DNA from 3 places in the Paenibacillus sp. EKM10P genome. Region 3 is predicted to be linked to each of the others. Evidence: riboswitches for the same ligand, from Rfam matches in the RefSeq annotation. Region 3 holds a riboswitch; each other region holds the start of a gene.
What was found. A riboswitch is a leader RNA that binds a small molecule or an ion and turns the genes downstream of it on or off. The one in region 3 is predicted to bind glycine.
Positions count from the first base shown of each region.

Region 1: it holds a riboswitch for glycine, as region 3 does, so the genes downstream of both, HFE01_RS21595 (alanine/glycine:cation symporter family protein) here and sdaAB (L-serine ammonia-lyase, iron-sulfur-dependent subunit beta) in region 3, are expected to answer to the same signal.
Region 2: it holds a riboswitch for glycine, as region 3 does, so the genes downstream of both, gcvT (glycine cleavage system aminomethyltransferase GcvT) here and sdaAB (L-serine ammonia-lyase, iron-sulfur-dependent subunit beta) in region 3, are expected to answer to the same signal.

Region 1 is NZ_JAALET010000012.1:74,822-82,638, forward strand. It holds gene HFE01_RS21585 (LytR/AlgR family response regulator transcription factor) at 1-447, shown strand, start outside; gene HFE01_RS21590 (sensor histidine kinase) at 798-1,466, shown strand; gene HFE01_RS21595 (alanine/glycine:cation symporter family protein) at 1,592-3,010, opposite strand; glycine riboswitch at 3,168-3,262, opposite strand; glycine riboswitch at 3,274-3,358, opposite strand; gene HFE01_RS21600 (glycoside hydrolase family 1 protein) at 3,527-4,984, opposite strand; gene HFE01_RS21605 (LacI family DNA-binding transcriptional regulator) at 5,196-6,167, shown strand; gene licT (BglG family transcription antiterminator LicT) at 6,401-7,249, shown strand; gene HFE01_RS21615 (beta-glucoside-specific PTS transporter subunit IIABC) at 7,476-7,817, shown strand, end outside.
Region 2 is NZ_JAALET010000008.1:85,525-93,341, forward strand. It holds gene ptsP (phosphoenolpyruvate--protein phosphotransferase) at 1-1,675, shown strand, start outside; gene gcvPB (aminomethyl-transferring glycine dehydrogenase subunit GcvPB) at 1,804-3,300, opposite strand; gene gcvPA (aminomethyl-transferring glycine dehydrogenase subunit GcvPA) at 3,297-4,652, opposite strand; gene gcvT (glycine cleavage system aminomethyltransferase GcvT) at 4,776-5,876, opposite strand; glycine riboswitch at 5,956-6,052, opposite strand; glycine riboswitch at 6,066-6,139, opposite strand; gene gcvH (glycine cleavage system protein GcvH) at 6,548-6,946, shown strand; gene HFE01_RS18200 (PTS mannitol transporter subunit IIBC) at 7,365-7,817, shown strand, end outside.
Region 3 is NZ_JAALET010000017.1:11,584-19,400, reverse strand. It holds gene HFE01_RS24045 (ABC transporter ATP-binding protein) at 1-85, opposite strand, end outside; gene HFE01_RS24040 (DUF6359 domain-containing protein) at 418-2,022, opposite strand; glycine riboswitch at 2,237-2,351, shown strand; gene sdaAB (L-serine ammonia-lyase, iron-sulfur-dependent subunit beta) at 2,563-3,252, shown strand; gene sdaAA (L-serine ammonia-lyase, iron-sulfur-dependent, subunit alpha) at 3,242-4,141, shown strand; gene HFE01_RS24025 (Ig-like domain-containing protein) at 4,222-6,558, opposite strand; gene HFE01_RS24020 (serine hydrolase domain-containing protein) at 6,731-7,817, opposite strand, start outside.

The sequences.
Region 1 (7,817 bases), on a different contig from region 3:
GAAGTACAAGCATTTCAATATTTACTTAAACCCCTTACTTATAAACTCTTTGTAGAAAAAATAAATAAACTATGTCATTATATGCGTTCTTCAGTATCCCACTTTCTGTCTGTGAAAAATAAAACTGAGCATCTTGTATTGAGACACTCTGAGATCATAGCCATCTCAAAAGGTGAAAACAATTACATCCATAATGAACTTTGTATTGCAACGGATTCACACAACTATTTTATTTCCGGAACGTTGAAAGCGGTTTATGAACAATTAAAATATCCGTTTGTGTTTATACATAGGTCAATAATTGTGAATTTAGTTCATATACGTAAGTTTTCAGCTACTTCTGTTATTATGTCAAACGAACAAGAATTCCCTGTAGGTCGTTCTCACGCTAAATCACTTCGTGAGGCGTATGCTCGTTTTATAATTTCTCGTTTTCAGGAAGGGTGAGTTTTTTGAATCATTGCGTTTACATTAATGTCACCTCGTTTTCTAATTACTCTTTATTTTTATTTAGCACAACAAAGCAAAGTCATTTTTCCAATCCAATAGTTAACCTTTTTTTACTTTTCGCCTCTTTACACTTCATACTTATTACAGTACTAGTAGTTCATTATTTTAAAAAAGGAAGGAAATACAAGATAGGGATTGTGTATTATTTTGTAATATTAATAGGAACATCGTTTAACTTGCTCATACATTACGGTTTATTTTCTTTTATGAAACATAATTTATTCTTTATAATGTCAATCATCAGTATTCTTGGAATGAACGTGATTATTGTCTTTCTAACGGACAAGTTGATAGAAAAGTCAAACCTCTCATGCTTTTTTCAAAAGCAAATGCTGATGCAAGAAAAACGTTATAAAGAAACAACTCGATCTCTTAGTGATATCAAACGAAGTATTCATGATTTCAAAAAACAGTTAATTTTTGTCCGTGCTTGTTTACAAGAACAGAGGACGGAAGAGGGTGTTAATCACATCAACCAAACTCTAAAAAATATAGACTCACCAAAACTTCATATAACAACAGGACATCTCGTTATTGATGCTTTAGTAAATCATACTTTCAGCATCGCTAATAAAAGTGGGATAGCTTTCTTCCATCAAATCCATATTAACCCGGCAAATATTAGTATTGGAAGTCATGATCTATGTATTGTCTTAGGTAATGTTTTCGATAATGCTATTGAAGCTGTAATGCAGCTTCCTAGAAAGAAAGAGCATTCAATTCATTTGGAAATTTTCACCGATAATATTGCCCTATGGATTTATGTTCGCAATTCAAAAAGTAATTATCTCAATACAGCATTCTCAACCAAAACATACAATCCCCCTTTAAAAAAACATGGGTATGGATTACTTAACATCCAGCAAGTGATAAAGAAATATGGTGGTTATTTAAATACAACTATTACGGATTCGCATTTTCAAATTACGATTATGCTCCCATGTAATAACTCTTAGGTTTGTAAACGTTATGGATTAAGAGATATTCAGAATAAATAAAATGTCGGTAATCACCAGTCTTATAACCTAAAAAAAGGAGTACCCTCAAGCCTGTGATGGCTGAGGATACTCCCTTTTAGTATTTATGAATTTACCGTTTGTCCCTTTTCTTCTACTTGGATAGCCGCCCCTACATTGGCACCAGCAAGAATACCCTTGTTCTTATTAGGATACAAGGAATTCATATAAGTCCGGGTTTCTGCAACAACAATTCCCGACAAGCCGAGCAGTGCAATCAGGTTCGGAAAAGCCATCATGGCGTTAAAAATATCTGCCAGCAGCCAAATCGCATCCAGTTTAATGAACGCGCCCCCGCCAACCAGTACAATGAACAAATAACGATAAGGCTTGATCCACTTAACCCCAAGCAAGTATTCAACACAGCGTTCCCCGTAATAGTTCCAGCCGAGCATGGTGGTGAATGCGAACATAATCAGGATGATGGTGAGCAGCTCTGCTCCCAGCGGAAATGCACTGGAAAAGGCTTGCTGAGTCATCAAGCCTGCATCGGTAGGCCCGCTCCACACCCCGCTAACCAGTAACGTCAACCCGGTCATCACACAAATAACCATCGTATCAATAAATACGCCTGTCATGGAAATCAGCCCTTGTTCCGCAGGCCATTTGGTTTTGGCAGCTGCGGCTGCAATCGGTGCGCTCCCCAATCCAGCTTCGTTGGCAAAAATACCTCTGGCTACCCCACTGCGCATGGCCAGCATAATCGTAGCTCCTGCAAATCCGCCGGTTGCCGATGTAGTTGAAAATGCCGAATGAAGCACAAGCGCAATTGCGGCAGGAAGTTGGTCAGCAAATCGAATCAGTACAATGATACAAATTAATACATACAGGCCTGTTTTAAAAGGAACGACCTTCGTCGATACCTTGGCAATGCTTTTGAGTCCACCAATGGTCACAAGACCTGTAAGGACAGCAATTGTCAGCGCCGTTACAATCGGCGGAACGCCAAAACTGTTTTCAGTCGAAGATACAATCGCCTTGACCTGAGGGAATGTTCCAATTCCGAACAACGCTACCAGCATCCCTGAAAAAGCAAACAGCATCGCCAACGGTTTAAAACGGCGTCCCAGGCCTTTTTCAATATAATACATCGGGCCGCCGGAAAATTGTCCATTCCGATCCTTCACCCGGTATTTTACCGCAAGTACACCTTCCGCATATTTCGTCGCCATCCCAAAGAAGGCTGCAACGACCATCCAGAACAAGGCACCCGGCCCGCCCAGCTTAATGGCCGTCGCTACACCGACAATACTTCCTGTACCGACGGTAGCCGCCAATGCTGTACTCAAAGCCGCAAAACTACTTACATCCCCGCTACCTTCATTCGGGGCCTTACCGATGAGCTTGATCGCCAGGGGCAGGCGGAATACCTGCAACATTTTTAGACGTATGGTCAGCCATAACCCCGTTCCCATAACAAGGATGATGAGAGGCGCCCCCCATATCCAACTACTAATCGTTTCTAACACATGTACCAAATTCATTTCAACCCGCTCCTCCAGCATAGTAGAAAACAAAAAAGAGTCAAATCTGTTGATTCGACTCCTGGAGAGGTTAAAGGCACGAAAAAATACAACCATCTTGTGCAGGATTTCACCTCTAAAAGCTTATAAAAGCCTAGGGCTATCCCTGTCACAGGTTATTCGCGTCTCTGTCCTTTTGCCTGAGAGTTTAAGCAGATGTGATCTGCGGTGCACCTTCGGCGCCCAATTAAGGGTCTCTCCAGAGTTCTGTCCGTTTACGGTCCCTGCTCGTTGCTGTAAATCAGCCTAAGCACCTGAGAGTTTTGCCCCTTCGGTTGGAACTTTCATTCCATCTCCCGCAAACATCAACCAGACATATGAAATTTTTATTCATTATACAGAAAAATTTCAGCTTATTACAAGTGAAAAATTTGTGAAGCCCTCTGAAAGAATCAATAGAGTGTCTATACAAAAAGCGGGTACAGCAGATTGCATCCTGAGGATTTTCTCTGCTGTACCCGCCAAAACGATATGGAATTACAATTCTTCACCGTTGGTTGCTATCACATTTTTATACCAGTTAAATGAGTCCTTTTTGGAGCGTTGAAGCGTTCCGTTACCGTCATCATCCAGATCAACGTAAATAAATCCGTAGCGCTTGGACATTTCGGACGTAGACATGCTCACAAGGTCGATAGGTCCCCAGCTGGTGTAACCAATCAGATCAACACCGTCAGCAATCGCTTCCTTCATTTGGGCAATATGCTGACGCAAGTAATCAATGCGATACGTGTCATGCACAGAGCCGTCTTCTTCTACCTTATCATACGCACCCAGGCCATTTTCCACGATGAACAGTGGCTTTTGATAGCGATCATAAAACGTATTCAGTGTAACACGCAAACCGATCGGATCGATCTGCCATCCCCAGTCGGAAGACTGCAGATACGGATTTTTCACACCGCCTATCAGGTTCCCTGCTGCCTTTTCGCCTTCTGGCCCTGCCGATACGGTCAAGGTCATATAGTAACTAAATGAGATAAAATCGACCGTGTTATTTTTCAAAATTTCGGCATCGCCGGGTTCTGTCTGGATCACAATATTATTTTCTTCAAAATAGCGGTTCATATAGTTGGGATATTCCCCACGAGCATGCACATCCGTAAAGAACAGGTTCATTTGATTTTCATGCTGTGCTTTCAGGATATCTTCTGGGTTACACGTATGTGGGTAGCTTTCAATGCGGGCCAGCATACAGCCGATCTGAGCACCCGGAATGATCTCATGTCCCCGTTTGGTCGCCAATGCACTTGCTACAAATTGATGGTGCAATGCTTGATATATCGCTTGTTGCTTGTTTTCTACACGGTCAATAACCACACCTCCGCCTGTAAACGGGCTCATAGTCATGACATTAATTTCGTTAAAGGGCAGCCAGTATTTTACTTTATCCTTATAGCGTGTAAATACCGTTTCGGCATATTTTACGTAATGATCCACGACTTCGCGTCCCAACCAGCCATTATACTTCTGTGTCAGACCTAGCGGTGTTTCATAATGCGACAGTGTTACCAAAGGCTCAATACCATACTTGCGCAGCTCATCGAATACATTGTCGTAGAATTGCAATCCCGCTTCATTCGGCTCGGCATCATATCCATTCGGGAAAATCCGCGACCAGTGGATGGACATCCGGAATACTTTAAAGCCCATTTCTGCAAACAAGGCAATATCTTCTTTGTAGTGGTGGTAAAAGTCCACACCTTCACGCTTTGGAAAACGGGCGTTTACCTTCCCTGCCAAGATGTCCTCCAGTCGTTCGGACGAAATTTCTATAGCATGATCGTTCTTACGTTCTGATTTAGGTACATAGGCTATCATGTCTGCGCTGGACAGACCTTTTCCATCTACGTCAAAAGCACCTTCCAATTGGTTGGCTGCAGTTGCCCCGCCCCAGAGGAAGTTTTTCGGGAATCCTTTTAGCGTCTTCGTCATGGTATGAAAACCTCTTTCCTTAATTTAATGTTTTCACTTTAGTCAGTAACCCGTCAGGTGCTGCAATGCGAATCCATAACTAACGGTAACCGTTCTCCTTTGAAATGCATCGACAGATGCTTTAAAATAGACGTAATGCCCTCATAAAGCATCCTAATTGTTGTAACGCGTTTCATGTCAAGTATTTTTTTCTCAGGTGAGGAGAAGCATCATGTCGAATCTTGATCAAATTGCAAAACTGGCGGGCTTTTCCAAAGCTACGGTTTCCAGAGTGTTAAATCAGTCCCCCCATGTAAGTCACGAAACCAGAGCTAAAATTTTAAAAATCATGCAGGAATTAGATTATGTTCCTAATCGGAATGCGATCTCTCTATCCAAGGGTCAGACGCTTCAGATTGGTATCATCACTTCAACTATCAATGAAATTGTGCTGGCATTTCTGGACAGCTTTGTGGAAATCGCAGGCCAATATGAATTCCAAACCATTATTTATACTTCGGGAGAAGACAAAAAGAAAGAGCTTCAAGCTTTCGAGGATTTAAAAAGAAAAAGAGTCGATGCGCTGGTCATCATTTCCTGCGTGAATGACACTGATTTTTTGAGTACCTATTGTAAATATGGACCGATCGTGGCATGGCAACGTATGGAGCATACCGATATTCGCTCCGTCGCTATGGATCAATATGAAGGATACATGTTAGCATTAAAACATTTGATACAAAAAGGCTATACACGTATAGCCAATGCTTTTGGTCGTCCAAGCAGCATCAATACTCACAGCAGACAACGAGCCTATGAGCAGATCATGAGTGAACACAATCTGCCGGTGCTGCCACACTGGAACTATTCTTCTATTTATAACATTCGTGATGGCGAACAGGTCGTGCGCAATTTGTTACAGCATCGTGAGGAATTTCCAGAGGCTATCTTGTGTGCTAACGATTATGTAGCAGTGGGCATTCTCTGCGAAGCGCGCAGACAATTGCTGAGGGTACCGGAAGATCTGGCGATTGTTGGGTTTGATAACACGGAGCTGGCGCACACCATGGGGATTACAACGGTTCAAAATCCCATTATGGCTCAGGCGGAAAATGCCTTTTTCATGCTTTCCCCTCAGCTGATTGGACGCCAAATGGAGCTTCATTCGCTAGAATACAGTCTCATTGAGCGTACGACCACTTAAGGGCACAATTGACTTGCAAATTAGGCAAATGGGCCTTGATATGAAATATTTTTTGTCGAAAGAGAATAAAATATGTTGAAATCGCTTTTTTTTGTGCTACAATAGCACTATATCGAAGGATTGTGACCGGTGATGCGGGCAATGCCTGAGTTCAATTGAGTGCTATTGCTAACAATAGTGTTGAATTGTGCTTGGGCATTTTTTATTGGTAAAGGATGGGAGGGGGAACTTCAATGATTATTGAGAAGGTGCTCAATAACAACGTCCTGTTGACTAAAAACGATAAAGGCAAAGAGGTCATCGTCATGGGAAGAGGTATTTCCTTCAAAAAGGTGGCTGGGGACCAAGTCGATGATCATAAAATAGATAAGATTTTCATGTTAAATGAAAACGAGTTCACGGCCAGACTAACTGAGCTGCTAAACGATATTCCTGTGTCTCATCTGGAGGTCGTGAATGAAATCGTGACCCATGCAGCCGAAGTGCTGGATACGGAGTTAAGTGATAACATTTATTTAACATTGACCGACCATATTCATTTTGCCATACAGCGGGAAGAAAAAGGATTGGCACTCAAAAACGCGATGCTGTATGAAATTAAACGCTTTTACAAAAAAGAATTTGCAGTTGGGCTGGATGCTCTACAAAAAATTGAAAATACGCTCGGTGTAAAATTGGGCGAAGACGAAGCGGGATTTATCGCATTGCATATGGTGAATGCGCGGATCGACGGTAACGAAATGAAGGCTACACTAAAAATGACTGAGATTGTCCAACACATATTGAATATTATTACGTATCATTACGGGATTGTGCTGGATGAGTCTTCTTTTAGCTATTCGAGATTTTTGACCCATTTGCAATATTTTGCAATGCGAGTGATTCGCAAAGAGGTTATTCACAGTGGTGAAGAATTTTTGTACAACCAGGTAAAGCAAACATATACCGAGGCTTTTGCTTGTGCCCAAAAAATTAATGAGTATCTGGAAAAAACATATGATCAATATTTAAGCAAAGATGAGTATGTATATCTAACGATTCACATTCATCGGGTAACTGAGCGTAATAACATATCAGGCTAAAAACTTTATATCCTCATCGTTCATGGATTGTGACTGGTAAGGCAGGCAAAACCTAAACTGATGGTGAAATCGACGTTCCCTTATAGGAGGAGTGCGCAGTTTTCACCACGAGTTTAGGTTTTTCTTGTTTACAAGGTTAAAAAAGATGCACGCCGGCGCATCTCAGCAACAAATGTAAACGGTAAATCCTATCAGTAGCAAGAATAACACTTAAGGAGTTCTGAACATGAGTGATAAAGAGCTATCCAAAAAAATAGTGACTCTCGTTGGCGGCGAAGAGAATGTCAATTCGGTATTCCATTGCGCTACACGCTTGAGATTTAAATTAAAAGATCGCACAAAAGCGGACAAAGCTGCACTGGAAGCAACACCTGGTGTCATTACAGTGGTGGAAAGCAGCGGCCAGTTCCAAGTGGTCATCGGTAACAATGTAGGTCAGGTCTTTGAGCATATGATGACAGAAACAAATCTGCAGGATGCAGATAACCCAAATGCGAAAAAAGAAGAATCTTCCGAAAAAACGAATTTTCTTGGCAAAGCGGTCGATATCATTTCCAGCATTTTCTCA
Region 2 (7,817 bases), on a different contig from region 3:
AGCCATTGCCCGGGCGTTTATCTTGGAGCATCCGAATTACGCTGTAGAGAGACGCGCGGTTGGTGATGTTGAAGCTGAAATCGCAAGATTGGATGCGGCTTTGGCACAATCTCAAACCGAATTGGAATCGATTAAGGAGAAAACGCTTCGTGAGCTGGGTGAGAAAAAAGCAGAAATTTTTGCATCTCACCTCCTCATTCTGAATGATCCTGAATTGATCGATCCGGTTAAAGCTAAAATCAGAGACGAGCAGCTTAATGCTGACTATGCTTTGAATGAAGTAGCTACACAGTTTATTTCCATGTTTGAGAACATGAAAAGTGCATATTTGCAAGAACGCGCATCGGACATGCGTGATGTAACCAAACGGGTGCTCAATCATCTGCTTGGTGTTCATTTTGTCAGCCCTGCAGAAATTGCCGAAGAAACGATTGTACTTGCAGAAGATTTGACACCTTCCGACACAGCTCAGCTGAACCGTGAATTTGTTAAGGGTTTTGCAACGAATATCGGCGGACGCACTTCACACTCGGCTATTATGGCTCGTTCATTAGAAATTCCTGCTGTTGTAGGAACAAAAAATATATTGTCTCAAGCTAAAAGCGGCGATTTGATTATCGTCGATGGTCTGGATGGTCACGTGTTCGTGAATCCTACCGAAGAAATCGTTGCAGAATACCGCGCTAAACAAGTGGCATATGACAAGCAACGCGAAGAGTGGCGTAAGCTGCGCGGCGAAGCTACGGTTTCCGTCGATGGTGTCCATGTCGAACTGGCAGCCAATATTGGTACGCCTAACGATGTAGCTGGTGTTCTAGACAACGGTGGTGAAGGCGTTGGCTTGTATCGTACGGAGTTCTTGTACATGGGACGCGACAAGCTCCCATCCGAAGAAGTACAATATACAGCTTACAAAACGGTTCTGGAAAGAATGGAAGGCAAACCGGTTGTAGTCCGTACTTTGGACATCGGTGGAGATAAAGAACTTCCTTATCTGGATCTGCCGAAAGAAATGAATCCGTTCCTCGGATTCCGTGCTATTCGTCTGTGTCTGGATCGCCAGGATATTTTCCGCACTCAATTGCGTGCTTTGTTGCGTGCAAGCGTGCACGGTAACCTGCGCATTATGTTCCCAATGATTGCTACGCTGAACGAATTCCGTGAAGCTAAAGCTGTTTTGTTGGAGGAAAAAGAAAAGTTGGTAGCCGAGGGTGTATCCGTATCTGAAGAAATTCAGCTGGGCATCATGGTAGAAATTCCTTCCACAGCGGTATTGGCTGACCAATTCGCAAAAGAAGTGGATTTCTTCAGTATCGGTACTAACGATCTGATTCAATACACCATGGCAGCGGATCGTATGAACGAGCGGGTTTCTTACCTGTATCAACCATATAATCCATCCATTTTGCGTCTGGTGAAAATGGTTATTGATGCCGCTCACCGTGAAGGACGTTGGGTTGGTATGTGTGGTGAAATGGCAGGAGACACAACAGCAATTCCGTTGCTGCTGGGTCTGGGACTGGATGAGTTCAGCATGAGCGCAACTTCCATTCTGCCAGCACGTAGTCAAATCTCTAAGTTGTCCCGTGCGGACATGGAGAAATTGGCTGCAAAAGCTCTGGATATGCAAACAGCCGAGCAGGTTGTTGAATTGGTTCAAAGCATCGAAGCATAAGGAAGGGCATCACATTTTCAAAGGTTATATCTTTTTCCAACAAAAATTGCTGTATACATACAGCAGCCGGTATCTCAACAGATACCGGCTTTTTTGTATGCTTTGGATGGTTGTGTTTGAATTTAACCTTAACTACATGCGCAATTCAGCACAGGCTTACGGGCTGCAGTGGTTTCATCCAGGCGTGTGACTGGAGTGGTATAGGGTGCATTGAGCACCAGCTCAGGGTTCTCCTCGGCTTCGCGCGCAATATGAATCATAGTGTCGACAAAAGCATCCAGCGTCTCTTTGCTTTCTGTTTCCGTCGGCTCGATCATGATGCATTCCTCTACATTTAGCGGAAAATAAATGGTAGGCGGATGGTAACCGAAATCAAGCAATCGTTTGGCTACATCCAGCGTGCGTACTCCAAATTTCTTCAAACCTCGCCCCGACATGACAAATTCGTGTTTACAATGCCCAGGATAAGGCAGGTCAAAGTGCGGAGCCAGCCGATGCATCATGTAGTTGGCATTGAGTACAGCGCATTCGGACACTCGCTTCAAGCCATCAGGACCGTAGCTGCGGATATAGGCATAGGCTCGGACGAGAATGCCGAAGTTTCCGTAAAAGGCTTTGACCCGCCCAATAGAATCTCCCTGCTCCCGATCCCAGCGGTACACACCCTGCGAATCACGTACGACAAACGGCTTGGGCAAATAGGGTATCAGCCGCTGCTTTACGCCGACGGGTCCAGCGCCAGGGCCGCCTCCACCGTGCGGAGTACTCATCGTTTTGTGCAAATTGAGATGCACCACATCGAAGCCCATGTCCCCGGGGCGGGTAATCCCCATGATGGCATTGGAGTTTGCCCCGTCATAGTAAAGCAGACCACCTGCGTCATGCACGATCGCGGCAATGTCAGTAATTTGCTTCTCGAACAAGCCCAGCGTGTTCGGATTGGTCAGCATGAGCGCAGCGGTGTCGTTGCCTACCGCTTGGCGGAGCGCGTCCAGATCCACCAGCCCCTCAGGGGTGGAGGGAAGGGTGATTGTTTCGAAGCCCGCGACGGTTGCACTGGCGGGGTTCGTACCGTGCGAGGAATCCGGCACGAGCACCTTGGTACGTCGCTCACCACGTGCCTCGTGGTACGAGCGAATCATCATCAGCCCGGTCCATTCGCCATGGGCGCCAGCAGCGGGCTGGAGCGTGACGGCATCCATGCCGGTCAACGCAGCCAGATCGTTTTGGAGCGTATGCAGCAGCTCCATAGCCCCCTGGATGCTATTCTCCGGCTGATATGGATGAATTTTAGCGAAGCCTGCGTAACGGGCGACATCCTCATTCACTTTTGGATTGTATTTCATCGTACACGAGCCAAGCGGATAAAACCCGTTGTCGACGCCGAAGTTGCGCTGGGACAGGGCGGTATAATGGCGAATAACATCTACTTCGTATACCTCGGGTAATGCCGCAGGTTCGCTGCGCAGCGCATAATCCGGCAAAAGCTCTGCCACCGGGCGACGAGGAACGTCGCACTCGGGAAGGGAATAAGCGATGCGACCCGGACGGCTCAATTCAAAAATGAGCGCTTGATCGTGTTCCTTCAACAGCTCTTGTTTCTGGTCCGGTCCGGTGTGTGTCATAGCAATCCCTCCAAGGTGTGTACAAATTGGTCAATCTCTTCTTTGGTTCTTTGCTCCGTCACGGCAATCAGCATGTGACCCGCAAGTTCCGGATAGTCCCGGCCCAAATCATAGCCTGCGATAAATCCGGCAGCTAGCAGATTGTCCTGAAGTTGGCTCACATCCGTACCTTCAGGCAGCCTAAGGGCAAACTCGTTAAAGGTCGGTGCGTGAAATGAGGCAGTTACGCCTTTCAAGCTCAGCAATTGTTCTAACGCATAGCGGCTTTTATGCAAATTCAGCTCGGCTACTTCCTGGATGCCCTGTCTCCCCATGACGGACAAGTACACAGATGCAGATAATGCAAGCAACGCTTGATTGGAGCAAATGTTAGACGTGGCCTTTTCGCGGCGGATATGCTGTTCCCGCGCTTGCAAGGTCAGCACGAAGCCGCGTTTGCCGTTACGGTCTGTGGTTTGGCCTACGATACGCCCAGGGATACGACGCATATGTGCCTGAGAAACGGCAAAGTAACCGCAGGTCGGACCGCCGAGGGAGGACGAGATCCCAAGCGGCTGCGCGTCTCCTACAACAATATCCGCGCCCTGCTTGCCGGGCGCCTCCAGCAAGCCAAGTGCCAATGGGTTGGCACTGACGACCATTAGCCCCTTGTGTGCATGGATCAGGTCAGCCATCGGCTTCAGATTTTCCACGGCTCCAAAAAAGTTGGGGCTTTGGATCAAGACAGCCGCCGTCTGTTCCGATACGGCCGCGGCAAGCGCATCGACATCCGTTACGCCGTCCGAACAGCCGATCTCCACGATGTCCAAGTCCAATCCGCGCGCATAGGCTGCCAATACCTGGCGTGCCTCTGGATGGACAGACCTTGATACAATAAGCTGTTTACGGCGCGTGGCTGCGGCGGCCAGTGAGCCCGCTTCCGCCAGAGCTGTCGCTCCATCGTACATACTGGCATTAGCTACTGCCATGCCTGTCAATTCGCAAATATACGACTGAAATTCAAAAATGGCTTGCAGCTCGCCCTGGCTTACTTCCGGCTGATAGGGGGTGTAGGCTGTGTAAAATTCGGAACGTGAGGTGATGTGCTGAATGACGGACGGAATATGATGATCATAAATACCTGCACCAAGAAAGCTGGCATGTGTATCTGTATTGGCATTGTGCCCGGCCAGCTCGGCCATGTGGCGAGTTAGGGCTCTTTCGTCGAGCCGAGAGGAAAGAGGGAGTTCCCCTTGGTATCGAATTGCCTCTGGAATGTCACTGAATAAATCATCAATGGATGATACGCCCACCACACGCAGCATTTCGGTTTGATCTTGTTCGGTCATGGGGAGATAGCGATGCTGCTTCATAAGTTCTGGCTCCTTTCGAAAAGCAAAATTTAGATAGTAAATTAGCTAATACATAATCGTAGTTGGAAAATCCAGAATTTCGTATCTGACATGATCGCTTTTTTAGAGTGAAGAGGATTAAGATCAGCGTGACCGTTTATAAAAGGGGGCTGGGACCACTTCCGCACGCAGGCGTTTACCTCGAATTTCGACCTCTAACGGTGTAGATAGGGTGCTAAAACGACTGTCCACCAGGGCTAGCCCCAAATTACGCTTCAAGGTGGGCGATTGAGTCCCCGTTGTGACCTCACCAATGTGTTGGCCTTCCGCGAAGACTGGATAATGAGCGCGCGGGATACCGCGGTCAATCATTTCCAGCCCGATCAACTTGCGAGGAATTCCTTGTTCTTTCTGGTGTTGCAGTGCTTCTCTGCCGATAAAATCTCCTTTATTCAGCTTGACGAAGAAACCTAAACCAGCCTCAAGCGGTGAAATGGTGGCAGATAACTCTTGTCCGTACAGCGGCAGCCGTGCCTCAAACCGCAGTGTATCGCGAGCACCAAGCCCAGCGGGAATTAGCCCATACGATTCACCGCAACGAAGCAAACCATTCCACACGGCGGGTGCTTCCTCAGCAGGTATATAAAATTCAAAACCGTCTTCCCCGGTATATCCGGTTCGGGAGACGAGTGCTTTTGCTCCGAACAATTGCACGTTCTCATGGAATCGGAAAGATGCCAGATTCGTAATATCTGCATCTGTCACGGCTGCGGCAATATGTGCTGCTTCCGGTCCTTGTAATGCCAGCAATGCGATCGCATCAGACACATTCTCCAGATGAACCGATGCAGGTACGTGGCGCATGAGCCAATCCCAATCTTTGTCGATGTTGGAGGCATTCACAACGAGCATGTAGCGCTCTGGTCCTTTGCAGTATACAAGCAAGTCATCCACTACGCCTCCATCGGGGTAACACAGGAGTGAATATTGTGCCTGGCCCGGTTCCAACTGGCTGACATCATTCGTGGTTACCCATTGCAAAAAAGCCTCGGCTTCTTTGCCCTCAACCAAAAACTCGCCCATGTGCGAGACATCGAATAAACCCGCGCGTTGCCGGACGGCCTCATGCTCTTTTTGGATGCCGCTAAACTGAACGGGAAGCTCCCACCCGCCAAAGTCAATACAACGAACCCCGGGCTGCGTCCCGTAGGACGAAAATAATGGTGTTCTTCGCAAATTAGACATTTTTTCACTCCTATCCAGTGTAATCGGCTAAACAAAAAAGACAGGCTGAAAGAAACGTATAGACGGCAGTCCATACTCTTCTTTCAGCTCTGTCCTTGATACCAGAAAGTTACCCCGGTGTGAACCAGGTTTCCCCTTGGGTGATCCGCTCTAATCGCGAATGCTCTCCAGAGATGCGTCCGGCAGAGGTCCTTTTGCCTGAGAGATTCACCTGCAATGCAAGTTTACTCCTTCGGCGCTACCTTTTGGATCAACGGTAGGTTACCCGGTTTTGCAGGTAACAACTTGATCCGAGTTCGCGTGCACAACTGTCTCAGAAACGACAACAGCTATGCGAATCTTTTGGGTAGTCTCTCCCTCCGCGTTCATCCGCGTTTGCAGTTGTCGGGGTATTTCCAAAAGCATTTGCTATAACCCATTAATACGCAAATTCATTCAAAATGTCAATAAAAATGTCATATAAAACAATCCAAAAAACATTTAATGTATAAATAAGGATATGTAAGCGTTTGTTACAAGTTATCATTTTTTAATATTCTATGCTATATGAGATAACATGAAGTATTTTTGTTAGTATTATTGACATGAGTGTTCATGTTGTCATAATCTTAACCTGTCTAATACAGGTGATTAAAAGCATTTTATTCATGTGGAAGTGAGGCGAAAGCAGGATGAGTGAAGTGAAACGGGAACTTTGGTATACAGACGAACATGAGTGGGTTCAGCGCACAGCAGACGGGACGTTGCGGATCGGCATTACAGACTTTGCACAGCATCAACTGGGTGATATTGTTTTTGTGGAATTACCTGGGGCGGGAGCAACGATTGAACAGGGGGCAGAGATTGGTACAATTGAATCGGTGAAGACCGTATCCGACCTTTTTGCTCCGGTGGCGGGAACCGTATTGAAAGTAAATGAAGCTCTGGAAAGCACACCTGAGCTGGTGAATGAATCTCCCTATGAAAAGGGTTGGATGATTGAAGTAGAGATGGGCAATGATGTCGAGGAAGCTCTGAGCAAGCTGCTGTCTGCGGATCAGTACGAGCAGTTGATTTCGGATGAACAATAATGAGCAATATAAGATGGAATATTAGCGCTTTATTCTAAATTTTTATATGGATATTGAATTGAATAAAAGCATCGTTAGTCCGCTCGTTTTGTGTATATAATAGTCGCTATGATCTGACATGGCGGCTATTTTTTTGTTGTCTTTTAGAAGGCGTAATTACGTCGATTATTAGATTTAGAGGTGAGCTCCTCTACATAAGGTGCAGATTTACAGCACTGTTTTTTCGACTAATTTCTATTGTTATCGTTCATATTAAGAAGAATTATGCAGGTATAATACGTTATTTTAAATTTAAATGTTGTCATCAACGTTCATGACGAAAGTACGTTTTCATTTCGTTGATGAAGATAGCGCTGTCATTTAGTATGAATTTTAAGAAAAGGTAGTGATGCTATTTACTCACAAGGAGGATATGAATATGAGCACAGTGGACACAAAGTCCAGTCCAAACGGTGGCGCTCGTGTCGCCGTACAACGTTTTGGCCGTTTTCTCAGCGGTATGGTGATGCCGAATATGGGAGCCTTTATTGCGTGGGGATTAATTACAGCACTCTTTATTCCGACCGGGTGGTTCCCGAACGAGGGTTTTGCACAACTGGTTGATCCGATGAAAAATTATTTGCTGCCGCTGCTGATCGGTTACACAGGAGGCACGATGATTCACGGACAGCGCGGAGGTGTGATCGGTGCCATTATGACGATGGGTGTCATTGTGGGGGCCGATATCCCGATGTTCCTGGGTGCGATGGTAGCTGGTCCGCTGGCTGCATGGATATTGAAGAAGTTCGATAAGGCCATTGAAGGCAAAGTCAGATCAGGCTTTGAAATGCTGGTCAATAATTTCTCGGCTGGGATTATCGGTGCCATTCTA
Region 3 (7,817 bases):
GATGATCGACTGCCGGGTGGTATTGATCGTTGATACGAAAAGATACGGATAATCCTTTAATCTCCAACACAGGTTCGATATTCAATGCGCGCGCTTCCTCCATTCTCCATGGTCTTGTCCTGCTTATTCTCACCATGTTTGATGTTAAAACCTTCCACAAACATTACATACTGTTTTTGTCGGAATAATTTGAATACATCCTATCACCAGTATATGGATATATCAATTAAGATTATGCTATCAACATCATTTAAAAAATCAATGATCCAGCCGTAGCGCGACCTTCCTGGCACAAAATGTAATAAAATAACCAACCACAGGTTAATTTTCATCACAAAAAAGCCGTTTGATCCCCTACAGAGGACCAAACGGCTAACTAGCATCCAACCACTCACACTGAATTATTTTTTGCGTTTATTACGAAGCCGCTCCATAGGAGCCCGGCTTGAACGTTCTTGGATCGTACCATTTGTAGCCTGCTGCTGGAGCAGACCAAGGCTCCGGTTGCGGTTCTGTGGAAGCCGCAGGCTCTTCAAACGGCAGCAGCTTCGTCGGTTGATCCAGCGTTAAACCTGCCACATCGGATAATTTCGTGTAGTCCTGCTTCCACGCAAGCCATTGAACCGTTTGCACTAGGAAGGTGGCATCGTCTACTTCCTTAAAACCATCATATGTCTTTTTCGACTGTCCGTTTTCCTCACGCGCATATTTCGGAGTAGCATCTTCTACAGGGGAAGAATCACCGATAAATGCTGCCTTGCCTTGACCCACCTTGGAGATCGCAGCATAAGGACCTTCCGCACGGCCTCCGCCGTTATAGACTCCTTGGTCTACTGCATTGCCCCATTTTTTTGTACCTGTCGGGATATAGGCAATTCCTTTGGCTTTGGTAGGATCAATAATAGCCAGCGTAGATCCCGCATGCATGGCAATCGAGCGTACACCCTTGGTAATGCCGAAGGATTGATCTGCGGCTACGATGTCCGTAGCATTTACATCGCCAAGCGCATTGTAACGGAAACGAACACCAAAGTTGGTCGCCAGCCAATCGGAGCTTGTTAATCCTTGCATCGCCGGTGATGCAGCTTCTTCTGCAGTCATGCCTTTGGCCGGATTAGTATAGGCTCCACGACGGTAGCCATTCATAACCTCGGAGGAATCCCAACGGTTTTTGTTACGGTCGGCATTATAATGGTCGGAGATGAAGAAGACACTTCCCCCGTTATTCACATATTGCAGCAGGGCAGCCTGCTCGGATGCCTTAAAGGCCACATTCGCTTCACCGATGATGAACACATCATATTGGCGCAGCTTATCATAGGTTATGGCCTGTTCTCCATAAGTAAAAGGAATAGGGCGGTTCAATTGATTCACAGTAAAGCCTACATTACGTAATCCATTGGCAAAGTCGGAGAAGGCGCCTTCAATGACCCAATCTGCTGCACCAGCCGTCTGTGCGTGCGTATTATCGAACAGCACCTTTTTGCCTTTTCCATCCGGCAGTGTAGTACCGGGTTGACCCGGGTTGCCAGGTTCAGGTTCGCCAGGTTCACCTGGTTCCCCCGGCTCGCTTCCACTCACCAGTTCCACAGCGCTTGGACTTTTTACTCCACCAAAATTATTGTAGGCACCAAGCGTACCTGTCACACGAATTTTGCTGCCGACCAGTTCAGGATGACCTGTTAACCCAAATTGCCCTCTGTACGCAGATGTCAGCTGCACATCCAATAGATTAGACGTGCTACGTTCATTGGCCTGGTCGGCAATCAGTACGTTAAAATCATTCGCAAACGGAGCAGAAAAATTAGCTGTTTTCGATCCGGTAGCATGTCCGACGATGTAGCCTTCCACCGTCACTGTACCTCCACTGCCTTGGCGCTGAAGTGCTTCGTCTACTGTCAATGCTCCCTCTGCCTTGACCTGACCGAATGGAACGAGGATCCCAATCAACAGCGATACGATCGCTGCTAGATGCAGCACCCCTTTCAAGCGTGAACCTGTGAACCGCAAGCCTTTTACCATACGTCAATATCCCTCCTATAATTCCATAAATGTACTTGTCCTCTATCAGATTAGCTGTCAATCTTCTAATTCCTTCCTGATTTCATCCATAATTATGTAAATTTTAATCTTTTTTATCGGAAACTCGCCTGTTTATGTAAAAATTGAAACCTGCGATTGACACCGAGCACGGCATACATTACGCTAAGAAAGATATGTAGAACGGTATACGCGAATGAAGATGACGGGAGAGTCTGTCCAGGGGCTTACACGCTGGCGGCACCGAAGGAGCAAGACGTCAGCACCCGGCTGGCGGATAATCTCTCAGGTCCATGTATCGTCATCTGACGCAACTCTGGAGAGAGCGCAAGCCACCCAAGGGGTAAGGCGGTAAGGACACCGCACGAAACTCTCAGGTAACGAGGACAGAGATAAGGGAAACTTCCTTATCCTGTCCTTTTTTGCGCTCACATTGTACGTCAGCATTAGGAACCGTCATAGCTGCGCACAAACGCGGAAATACCATATACTATGGTACTAGAACATACAGGGGGCCACACCATGCGTTTCAAAGATGTATTTTCCATTATCGGTCCGGCCATGACCGGACCTTCCAGTTCACACACTGCAGGCGCGGTGCGGCTTGCACGCGTTGCCCGTCACTGGCTCGGGATGCAGCCGGACCGTGCCCGCATGACACTGTACGGCTCCTTCGCCGACACCTACAAAGGACACGGTACAGACCTAGCACTCATCGCAGGCCTGCTCAATTACGATACAGACGACCACCGAATTCCAGATGCCGAGCAATGGGCGGCGCAGGCTGGAATGGCCGTGGAGTTTGCCGTCAGCGGACTACCCGCGCCCCATCCAAATACCGTCCGTTTTGAACTGTGGAAGGGTGAGGATCAGCGCACACTGCTGGGCTCCTCCATCGGCGGCGGCAGCATCCATGTCCAGCAGCTCAACGAATTCCGAGTCAACCTGACCGGGGAGCTGGCTACGTTGGTGCTTCTTCACTCGGATAAGCCCGGCACATTAGGTGCGGTGACTTCAGCACTCGGCGCTGCCGACATTAACATTGCCTATATGCATGTGGATCGCAAAGGCCGAGATGGAGAAGCACTTACCGCCATCGAAACGGACAGTCCTCCTACGGCTGAACTGATCGCAAAACTACGATCCTTACCACATATGTACGAAATTAAAATGATTAATTTGAAAAAAGGAGCTGAATCTGATGCGATTTAGCCATCTGCATGAAATCAGCGCCATATGCGCGGAGGAATCCACCACGATTGGCCGCCTGATGATTCAAGAGCAGGTACAAGAGACGAATACAACGGAAGAAGAAATCTTCCGCCAAATGTCTGATTATTATGAAGTCATGAAGGAGGCCGTTCATCGTGGTCAGACGCAAGACACCGTTTCCCGCAGTGGATTAACGGGCGGTGATGGCAAGCGTCTGGCCGAGTATCTGCGGGCAGGAGAAACCTGCTCCGGCGACGCCTCTGCACTCGCCATGGCTTATGCGCTCTCCGTGTCGGAGGTTAATGCGTCCATGGGGCGTATTGTGGCTACGCCCACTGCTGGCTCTTGTGGAGTCATCCCCGGTGTGTTCATTAGTGCGCAGGAGCGGTTCGGCTGGGATGATGAGCATATGGTGCACGGCTTGTTCGCAGCCGGAGCCATTGGCTACGTCATCGCCAACAATTCCTTCATTTCCGGCGCGGAGGGAGGCTGTCAGGCTGAGATTGGCTCAGCCATCGGGATGGCCGCTGGAGCTATGGTCGAGCTACGCGGCGGCACACCTGAGCAGGCCGTTCACGCCGTAGGCCTAGCGCTCAAGAACACGCTCGGTCTGATTTGCGACCCCGTCGCCGGACTCGTCGAGATTCCGTGCATCGTGCGCAACGGGCTGGGAGCCGTGACCGCACTTGCCGCAGCGGATATGGCTTTGGCGGGTGTGCGCAGCGCCATTCCGTCTGACGAAGTCATTGACGTAATGCTTGAAGTCGGCAGCGCGATGCCGTCGAAGCACCGCGAGACCGCCAAAGGCGGCTTGGCCCAGACACCCACTGGCAAGCGTTTGACCGAATCACTGACACGCAACACATCAACCAAGAAGAATAAATCGTAGCTTCTAAGCTTTAAAAAATAAAAGAGCAAGCATATCGTCTCTAGACGTATGCTTGCTCTTTTTCTTTTCATTTTAACAGATTACTGAACGGTTACCTGTACCTTCGTCATTTTACCTGCATATTTCACTGTAATTACAGCTTTGCCCTTGCCCTGTGCCTTAATGTTGCCGTCTTTGACGGTCGCAACAATAATTCTGGACGAGGACCAGACAGCAGGTTTGGAAACATCCTTCTCCGACTCATCCTTATACGTGGCTGTAGCCGTAACCTTGGCCAGCTGCCCTGCCTTCAAAGTCAAGGCGACTTCGTCCGTTTGCAGGTATTTAAGCGTATCAACATCAACAGGTACGCTGATCACCTTACCGCCAAACTTCGCCTGAATGTTAGCCTTACCGTAGCTGACCGCGGTAACCTGACCCTTTTTGACGGTGGCTACCTTATAGTTTGACGTTTTCCATTCAGCTTGGGTTGTAACATCCTTTTCTTTGCCATCACTGGATTTAACTACAATCGCAATCGTTTTTTGATCCCCGGATTTTAGTGATAACGCAATGGCATCCGCTTCAATCTTTTGCGCTACGTCCACTTCTACCGTAAACGTAATGGTTTGCTTGCCATATGAAGCAGTGACCGTTGCCTTACCGCTTGCATTCGCTTTAATCAAACCTTCGCTAACTTCAACTACTTTTACATTACTAGTAGTCCAAGTGGCGTCCTTGGTTACGTCTGTTTTTGTGCCACCACTCTTAACGCCTGTTACTTTCAGCTGCTTTGTTTCCTGAGCACCAAGCGCAATCACGCGCGAGTCTGTTTCCAGACGGTCCACAAGGCCCACTTGTACGTTTATTGTCAGTTTTTTGCCGTTATAGGTCGCTGTAATAACCGCTTTACCGGCTGCTTTACCCGTAATCGTTCCTTTGGACACAGAAGCAATATCTTCCGCGCTTGAAGCCCACTCCGCATCCTGTGTCACGTCTTCCTTGCGTCCATCCGCATAAGTAGCCGTCAGAGTTGCAGTATAGTCCTCATTAATATCAATCGTTGCCGTTTTGGAAGACAAAGACAGATCACCAGGCACATTTACGGATACTGTAGCTGTAGCTGTTTTGCCGCCATAAGAAGCTGTGATCGTAGCCTCACCTGTTTTATAACCTGTGACTTCCCCCGCGCTGACAAAAGCGATATCTTCATTGCTGGATTTCCACTCTGCCTTACTTGTGATATCTTCTTCCGTACCTGTTACGTACGTTGCAGTCAGCTTGAGCTTTTTGGATTCCTTGGCGTTCAAGCTCAGCTTGTCCTCGCTCAAATCCAGAAATCTAGAGGTTTCGACATCTGTCTTGATCGAAACTGTCTTATCTCCATACTTAGCAGTCACTGTAGCTGAACCCGCTCCAATGGCCATAATCGTTCCTTTATTCACCGTTGCAACTTTTTCATCGCTTGATGCCCAAGTAGCTTTATCTGTGATATCCGTTACTGTTCCATCCGGGTAGACAGCAGATACCTGAATTTTTTTAGATTCATCCAAACGGAGAAAAATATTGGTTTCGCTGGCTTTCAGCTTATTCGTCTGATCTACATCCACCGCAATCGTAGCGGACATCGTGCCATATTTACCTGTGATCGTCGCCTTACCCGCGCTATAGCCGGTAATAGTGCCTTTCAGTACATCTGCCACAGCTGCATTGCTGGAGCTCCACTCAGCAGACTCTGTCACGTCCTGTACCGATCCATCCGGGAACGTTGCTGTCAATTTAACCTTCTCTGTATCCTTCAACAAAAGAGAAACCTCTGATGAACTGACATCGAGACGTTTAACCTGCTCTACCTGTACAGCAATCGTTACAGTCTGTTGACCATAAACAGCCTTAATATTAGCTGTACCTGCTCCCTGAGCAGTAACCAATCCGTTGACTACAGTCGCTACCTTTTGGTTATCCGAGGTCCAGGTCGCATCACCTGAAACCTGAGCTGTCGTATTATCACTATAAGTCGCTGTCAAATCAATCTGTCCTGTGCCGCTCGAACGTAAGTTCAGGCTTTGTACATTGGATGTCAGCGCCTTAACCTTTTTCGTAACATGTACCTGAACCGATTGTACCTTCTCTTTATAGGTCGCTACCACGGTCGCTTCCCCTTCAGCTTTGGCTGAAACCGTACCGTTATACACTGTAGCGATAGCTGTATTATCACTTTTCCAATCCGTGCTTACGGTTACATTCGAGGTCGTCCCATCGCTAAAAACAGCCGTAGCCGTCAGCGCAGCCGTATCTCCCTGCTGCAAAGTTACCTCGTTAGAGGAAAGGACAATCTTGGAAAGCACTGCATCTGCTGCAGATGCAAACCCTGCATATGATGTAAAACTTGAAATCAGGATGACCAACGCCAGAAATCCGGACCATCTATTCTTCAAAATCTAATTCCCTCCCATTTCAATGCTAAAAATTAAGGATTTCGCAAAATCCCTACACCTACGTTTTATGTCGTCATATGGAAAAGAATAGTTTAGACTTTAAAGAAAATTTGGTCCTTATTAACTAGAATCGGTATTACCGAAGATCAAATCGTTAAATATACCCTTACTTTTACAAACAGCTATAAGCTGCTGCACGTATTCTCAAATGGTGATACTCTTCCATATTGGGATCAAGCTGATGCATATAAACGACGGAGAACTGTTCGCTCGGATCTATAGAAACCCATGTGCCTGCCATTCCCGTCCAGCCAAATTCCCCAATCGAGCTGTTTGCATGACCAGCCGCTTTATCCATTAACGTACGCACGCCCAGTCCATAGCCATAACCTGTATGGTATGAATTGGTGAAATCCGATAGTTGGGCTGTACTCAGATGATTTGTGCGCATTAAATCAATGGTTTTTCTCCCCAATAGCCTCACACCGTCTACCATGCCGCCATTTGACAACATTTGTGAAAATGTCAGGTATTCTTTGACCGTCGAATATAAGCCCGCGCCTCCACCTTCATATATAGCATCTGGCTGATGATGTTCATCCAAGAAACCTTCAATTTTTTCAAGTTTTCCGGCGTCTGTCCGTTGATACATGGAGGCCATCCGCGATTCAATATCTCCACGATAACGGTAACCTGTATTGTTCATTCCAAGTGGATCAAAGATTTCATCCTTCAAAAATTGTCCTAATGATTTACCTGAAATGACTTCAATTAGACCTGCAACAAGATCATGTCCATATCCGTATAACCATCGTGTTCCCGGTTCAAATGCAAGCGGAACTTTAGAAAGCGCTTTAATTTCTGTACGCAGGTCATATTTCCCTTGCTTTTCCTTTAAAGCTGTAATGACCTTGTGCATAGCTTTTCCTGTTTCTGAAAACTCGGAAGCATAAGGAAGCCCCGCACTCATATTGAATATATGCTTAATTAAAATAGGATTATCCGCCTTGTCAACGTAGGTGTATCCGTTAGGAGCAGTTTTGAATACATACGAATCGCGATACTCAGGTAAATATTCACACAAAGGCTCATTCAATAAAAATTGTCCGCGTTCATACAGCATAAGGGCAGCCGCACATACAACAACCTTTGTCATGGAAAACAAGCGATACACGGTATCTTCAGTAATCGGTTTCCGAGTTTCCACATCAGCATATCCATGATATCCTTCATACAACACTTGGCCATTTTGTGCAATG